2 regions of the Lysinibacillus sp. PWR01 genome follow, and region 2 is predicted to be linked to the other one. Evidence: a T-box and tRNA genes for the amino acid it is inferred to sense, from the RefSeq annotation. Region 2 holds a T-box; the other holds one or more tRNA genes.
What was found. The T-box of region 2 lies ahead of cysS (cysteine--tRNA ligase). A T-box ahead of a tRNA ligase gene usually reads a tRNA of that ligase, here a tRNA-Cys.

Region 1 (3,415 bases), on a different contig from region 2:
TTCCAATGTTCGTATTGACAATCCTATCTTCAGATAAGCCGCGTAAGTTATTCCATCATACATGTAGGAATGAACTCTGGCAACAACAGTATATGTAATCTGGTGACTACTCGAACACCAGAATAGAAAATCGCCTAGTAGCTTTCACAAGAAAAAGTCCCAAAAACTAGGCGCGTCTTGAAATTTTACTGTTGCAAGCTTTTCTATAATTTTTAATTTAATTTCTTGTTCTAGGTCTTCCCTTTCATGATAGTCTGTATTGTGTAAACAATGTTTAATTTTTGGGATGAAATTCTCGATTATTGTTAGCGTCTCTTCAGTATGTTGATTTTCTAAATTTCCCATAATTTATTCCTCCTTTTTTCCGAGTGAATGATTGAGTTTATTTAAAGCCTTTCTATGATGATTGGATATATTCTGGGGAGTTGTTTGTAATAGTTGAGCTATCTCTTTTATAGAAAGCTCTTTTACATAAATCATCTCTAAAATTTGAAGCTGTCTTACCGTTAGTTTTTGCAAGGACTTTAAGAGCTGTACATCTTCTATATTGTCCAATAATCCTCCACCAATTAAATGATCTAGACCATTTTCATTGCGTGTATCTTCTATTAACTCTTTTAGGGTCGTCTCCCCCTCCTCTGATAATCCCTTATCTAATATTAATAAAGACCGATTTTGCAGCCTTCTTCTTTTTTTATCAAAATCTAAACTAAAGAAATAAATTAAATTACTTACATATTTGATCTTCCTAACATTTATATAGTGCGATTGAAAAGATTCATCAACGAGTTTCTTATTCAAATCAGTTGGATATAAGATCGCTTTTTGCACCAAATAAAGATTTTGGGAATCCGACAAAAAGCTTTTAATAATTGGATTGTTAACCTGCTCATTATTTCTATAGAAAAATTCCTCTATTTTTTGTTTATCATTCTTCATTTAATAATCCCTCCTATTATCCGCCTTCTTTCTATATAAAGTGAATGTTGTATCTATATTATAAACTAAAATAAGAACAAGTGTTCTTAAAAAGATAAAAAAAATCACCTTTTATACAAAAAAGGTGATTTAATCCAACTTAGTTAAATATCTAATATAGCTTTTATTTTTTCTGGCTGATAACCAATAATTCTCTCTACTTTATTATCAGCGACTAATAAAGTAAATGGGATAGCGCTACTATTAAATTGCTTAAACTCCATTAATACGTGCTCTTCATTAATATCCTTATTAATATAAGTAATATTATTTTCCTCTAACCACTCCTTCAACCTAACACAATATTGACATCCATCGCTTGAATATACCGTTATATCATACTTCATCTTAGAGACCTCCTTTTTTTCTATAAAGAGGATTAAAACATAAGAAATGAAACCACGACAAAATAATATTTTTTTTATAGGAAGGTTGTTTTTATTACAGAAGAATCCTCTTTACATAGTACAGTTACAATTTTGGTGATATAGCCAAGCGGTAAGGCAAGGGTCTGCAAAACCTGGATCCTCGGTTCGAATCCGAGTATCACCTTATATTACTAATTTGGAGTAAGAGGGAGGGTGATTTACATTATGACACCAGAAAATGTTCCAATTTGGATTAGCCTAATAGGAAATTTTGGATTCCCTATTGCCATAACAGTCTATCTGTTCATTCGCTTTGAAAGGAAAATAGATAAATTAGAAGCTGTCATCATGGAGTTATCTGAAGTTATAAAATCTCTTAATTACAAGAAAGGAGGGTAATCCACATGGAAATTGAAAAATTAATGGCCTGTTACTGTAAAGCAAGAGAAGTGCAATCATTTTATACAAATTGTTTAGCGAGTGACAGTCTGTCCCCAAAAGAACGCGATTTACTAATAAATCTTATACAAAATACCAGTATTTCTTCTAATTTATTGAGGGAATATTGTCAGATTCATGCTAATGAAACATGATCTATTAACAAAATAAACCCATCAAATAATTTAGGTTAAGAACTACCTAATTTTATTTGATGGGTTTTAATTTTTAATAAGTGATTTAAGCTTCTTTAAATCCAAACGTTCCTATTAAAAATGCTATTAGAAATATTATTAGCAAAATGGAATTGAGGATAATTAAAAGTCATTCTACTACCGCATCCCCTACCACACCATTTTTTATACAGTAGAATAACAGGAAATCAGCATTTATGGAGCAACTTTTATATTATTATGTAATGGTGATAATAAGGTTTTTTCATAATCTTTAAGTACTGACTATTATAAATAAAAAAAGGCAAAGTTGATTTCAGGCAAGGAATGGTTTATTCGATGTGATGAAAACTGTAAATAACACGTGTGGTATAATTGTAATAAAGTCAAACCTTCATTTACATACAAAGGGGCGGTGCTATTTGCAAAGAAAAATTTTTACGTATTTATCAATAATTTTCTTGTTTTTAACATTTCTTATTGGATTGGCTCCTCAATATATTCTGGGAATTGGAATAACAATTCCATTTATTTTAGGAATTTCAGGACTAATATTTGCTATTTTAGGGATAAAGGGACCCACTCGTATGATTTTAGTTGTCCTTAATTCGTTTATATTAGTAGTGTTTATCGGGATTTATCTAATGGCTTTTTATGGATTTAATAAACCTTAAAAGAAGCAAAGTTTATCTTCAAAAGTCAGAATGATAGGAATTTTATGATAGTCTACAAAGAATAGCTATACTATATCTTCTTATAATAATCCATAGTATTTTTTAGGCTAAATAGATGAAAAGTATATAATTGGATTCTCGGGTCTTGCTTTTTTGTATTTGGTGCTTATGAGCCTTCATTATAATTGCCAAAAAGGCGTAGTTTTTGAGATGTTTTAGTATTGGTTAAAAATAAATGCACGAATAGGTCCTAAATTATTTTTCAGAACAATATAAAGAAAAAATTGTACTTTTTATTTCTCTCTGAATCATTCTATTCTATTTAATTAAAATAACTATTAATTATAATGCATATTACCTATATTCTAAATGTACTACTTTAATCGTTTTATCAAGTTCCATAGATTAGAGCTATTAGCCTCCTTATTCAGAACGTAACAAACCATTCAAAAGCATATAATTTCGTTTTATAGGTTTAATTTATATTTCCTGAAAAAAATTTAAAAATGCAGTTTAAATCTCCAGTTGTATTTCACTTTACATAGTAATGAAGCACATCATACTAAATGTTGCTTCAAATACTTTAAAAGGGAGAGAAAACAATGACTGAAAAACAAACTAAATCAGGAATTAAAGAGTTATCGAAAAATGAGGTTAACAATTTAGTTGAAAAAGCATTGGCAAATGAAAGTGTGCAGACGCTTATCAACAACTCACTAAATCATTACCCTGCTATTAAAGCTAAGTATACTGATCTTCGAGCTTTAATAACACAATCATTAGG
Region 2 (3,415 bases):
CGCGAGGAAGGTATAGCGGCAATGGCCACGATTCTTTTGATTAAGAAATAAATGTGGATGAACTCCGCTTTTATTTCCTGTAACAGAGTGGTAAAATGAACAAAGTCAATTTTTTGATCGAAAATTTAGGAGGCTTTTAATTATGACGAAAGAAGTTCGCGTTCGTTACGCGCCATCTCCAACAGGTTTTTTACATATCGGTGGAGCGCGTACAGCATTATTCAATTATTTATATGCAAAACATCATAACGGTAAATTCATTGTACGTATTGAAGATACGGATATTGAACGTAATGTAGAGGGCGGAGAAGCATCTCAGCTAGATAACCTAAAATGGTTAGGTATTGAATATGATGAGTCCATTGATATTGGTGGACCTTATGCGCCTTATCGTCAAATGGAACGTCTTGATATTTATAAAGAGCACGCTGAAAAACTATTAGAGCAAGGTGTAGCCTACAAGTGTTTCTGTTCCTCTGAAAAACTTGAAGCATCTCGTGAAGAACAAAAAGCAAGAGGTGTAGCAGCTCCAACTTATGATGGTACATGCCGCCACCTATCAGCAGATGAAGTCGCAGCGAAAGAAGCGGCGGGTGAGCCATATACAATCCGTATGCGCATTCCAGAAAATGTAACATATGAATTTGAGGACTTAGTTCGTGGACAAGTTACATTTGAGTCTAAAGATATTGGTGATTGGGTACTTGTAAAAGCAAATGGTATTCCAACATACAACTATGCAGTTGTTTTAGACGATCACTTTATGGAAATCTCTCACGTTTTCCGTGGTGAAGAGCATTTATCGAATACACCAAAGCAAATGATGATCTTTGATGCATTTGGTTGGGAATATCCACGCTTTGGTCATATGACATTAATTATTAACGAAAACCGTAAAAAGCTATCTAAGCGTGATGAATCGATTATTCAATTTGTTACGCAATATAAGGATTTAGGCTATCTTCCTGAAGCAATGTTCAACTTCTTTGCATTACTTGGTTGGTCTCCAGAAGGGGAAGAAGAGATTTTCTCAAAAGAAGAATTTATTAAAATCTTTGATGAAAAACGTCTTTCTAATTCACCGTCTATGTTCGATAAGCAAAAACTAACATGGATGAATAATCAATATATTAAAAAACTATCTTTAGAAGAAGTGGTCGCACTATCTTTACCTCACTTACAAAAAGCAGGCTTATTACCTGAAGAACTTACTGCAGAGCAACATGCATGGGCGACGGATTTAATTGCACTTTATCATGACCAAATGAGCTTTGGTGCAGAGATTGTCGAATTATCTAGCCTATTCTTTAACGAGCATATTGAATATGATGAAGAAGCAAAAGAGGTTTTAGCAGGAGAGCAAGTACCTGAAGTAATGGCAGCGTTTAAAGCGCAATTGGAGGAACTAGAAGAGTTTACACCGGATGCGGTAAAAGCTGCGATTAAAGCTGTACAAAAGACAACTGGCCATAAAGGTAAAAATCTGTTTATGCCAATCCGTGTTGTGACAACAGGTGAAACACATGGACCAGAGTTGCCAAACGCCATTTGTTTAATTGGTAAAGAGAAAGCAATTGACCGTGTAGAAAAATTTGCGCAATAAAGAGAAATTTATTGACAATTTATTCTTTCGTTGTAAAATGTATTTACATTGAAAAAGCGTTGATAAGGAGAAGTAAGTAGCGCATGCTCTTAAGAGAGGACCATCATCGGCTGAAAGTGGTCTGAGCCTAGGCAAAACTGAAATGCACCTTTGAGCATAAGGCTGAACGATAGTAGGCTTTATCGAGTCGTCCCCGTTAAAGGATGTCCAAAGTGGAAGGATTTTTCCTTCAATCAGAGTGGAACCACGCAAATCAAGCGTCTCTGTCATTCCTTTTAGGAGTGATAGGGGCGCTTTTTTATTCATCAGAAAAGGAGAGTGAAATACAATGGGTATTCAAATTTTTAACTCATTAACAAGACAAAAAGAAACCTTCGTCCCGCTAGAAGAAGGTAAGGTGAAAATGTATGTCTGCGGTCCAACTGTTTATAACTATATCCATATTGGGAACTCACGTCCTGTAATTGTTTATGATACAGTACGTCGTTATTTTCAATATAAAGGCTATGATGTAAAGTTTGTGTCCAATTTTACGGATGTAGACGATAAAATTATTAAAGCAGCAAATGAGTTAGGTGAAGAAGTGCATGAATTAACAGAGCGCTTTATTGCAGCCTATTTTGAGGATGTTATGGCACTAGGATGCAAAAAAGCAGATGTTCATCCACGTGTGACAGAGCATATGGACGATATCATTCAATTTATTCAAGTGTTAATCGATAAGGGCTACGCTTATGAGTCTGCTGGAGATGTGTATTATCGTACTCGTAAATTTGATGGCTATGGTAAACTATCGCACCAATCAGTTGACGATTTAAAAATCGGTGCTCGTATTGAAGCAGGCGAGAAAAAAGATGATGCATTAGATTTTGCTTTATGGAAAGCGGCTAAGCCAGGTGAAATTTTCTGGGAAAGCCCATGGGGAGATGGCCGTCCAGGTTGGCACATTGAGTGTTCTGTAATGGCTCGTGAACATTTAGGAGATACTATTGATATTCATGCTGGTGGGCAGGATTTAACTTTCCCACATCACGAAAATGAAATTGCCCAATCAGAAGCACACAATAATAAGACATTTGCTCGTTATTGGATGCATAACGGGTATATTAATATAGATAATGAAAAGATGTCCAAATCTCTTGGGAATTTCATTCTTGTGAATGATATTCGTAAACAAATTGACCCGCAGATACTACGTTTCTTTATGTTATCTGTCCATTATCGCCATCCAATTAACTTTGCGAAGGATTTAGTAGAAGCTGCTGCTGCAGGTTTAGAGCGCATTCGTACAGCTTACAACAACGTGAAACATCGCCTTACGACTACAGTAAGCTTAGGTGACCATTCAGAAGAATGGCTTAGCAAAATTGCGGAACAAAAAGCACAGTTTGAAGAGGCAATGGATGATGACTTTAATACAGCCAATGCGATTTCTGTATTATTTGAAATAGCTCGTATTGCTAATATTTACTTAAATGAAGCCAATACGTGCAAGAAGGTATTAGAAACCTTTATTGAAACTTTTGAAGTACTAGGTGACGTCCTAGGTATTGAATTCGCAAAAGAAGAAGAACTATTAGACGAAGAAATTGAAGCATTGCTACAAGAGCGCGTGGAGGCACGTAAAAATCGTGATTTTGCTCGTTCTGATGAGATCCGTGACCATTTGCAAGCCCAAGGTATCATTTTAGAAGATACACGACAAGGAACTAGATGGAAACGAGGGTAATTAAGTTGGATAAACTTCGCAATGAAGATGTTAAACAATTAAATGCGCTGGCGTTAGCCTATATGGGTGATGCTGTATTGGAA

Region 1: it encodes a tRNA-Cys, which carries the amino acid that the T-box ahead of cysS (cysteine--tRNA ligase) is inferred to sense. The anticodon was not compared.

What each region holds. Positions count from the first base shown of each region.
Region 1 is NZ_JBHERJ010000067.1:31,596-35,010, forward strand. It holds gene ACEVFT_RS13455 (hypothetical protein) at 145-345, opposite strand; gene ACEVFT_RS13460 (sigma-70 family RNA polymerase sigma factor) at 349-939, opposite strand; gene ACEVFT_RS13465 (glutaredoxin family protein) at 1,083-1,325, opposite strand; tRNA gene ACEVFT_RS13470 (tRNA-Cys) at 1,460-1,530, shown strand; gene ACEVFT_RS13475 (YvrJ family protein) at 1,572-1,745, shown strand; gene ACEVFT_RS13480 (hypothetical protein) at 1,751-1,939, shown strand; gene ACEVFT_RS13485 (hypothetical protein) at 2,380-2,631, shown strand; gene ACEVFT_RS13490 (hypothetical protein) at 3,234-3,415, shown strand, end outside.
Region 2 is NZ_JBHERJ010000100.1:31,606-35,020, forward strand. It holds gene ispF (2-C-methyl-D-erythritol 2,4-cyclodiphosphate synthase) at 1-51, shown strand, start outside; gene gltX (glutamate--tRNA ligase) at 143-1,603, shown strand; T-box leader at 1,654-1,871, shown strand; gene cysS (cysteine--tRNA ligase) at 1,932-3,332, shown strand; gene ACEVFT_RS23885 (Mini-ribonuclease 3) at 3,317-3,415, shown strand, end outside.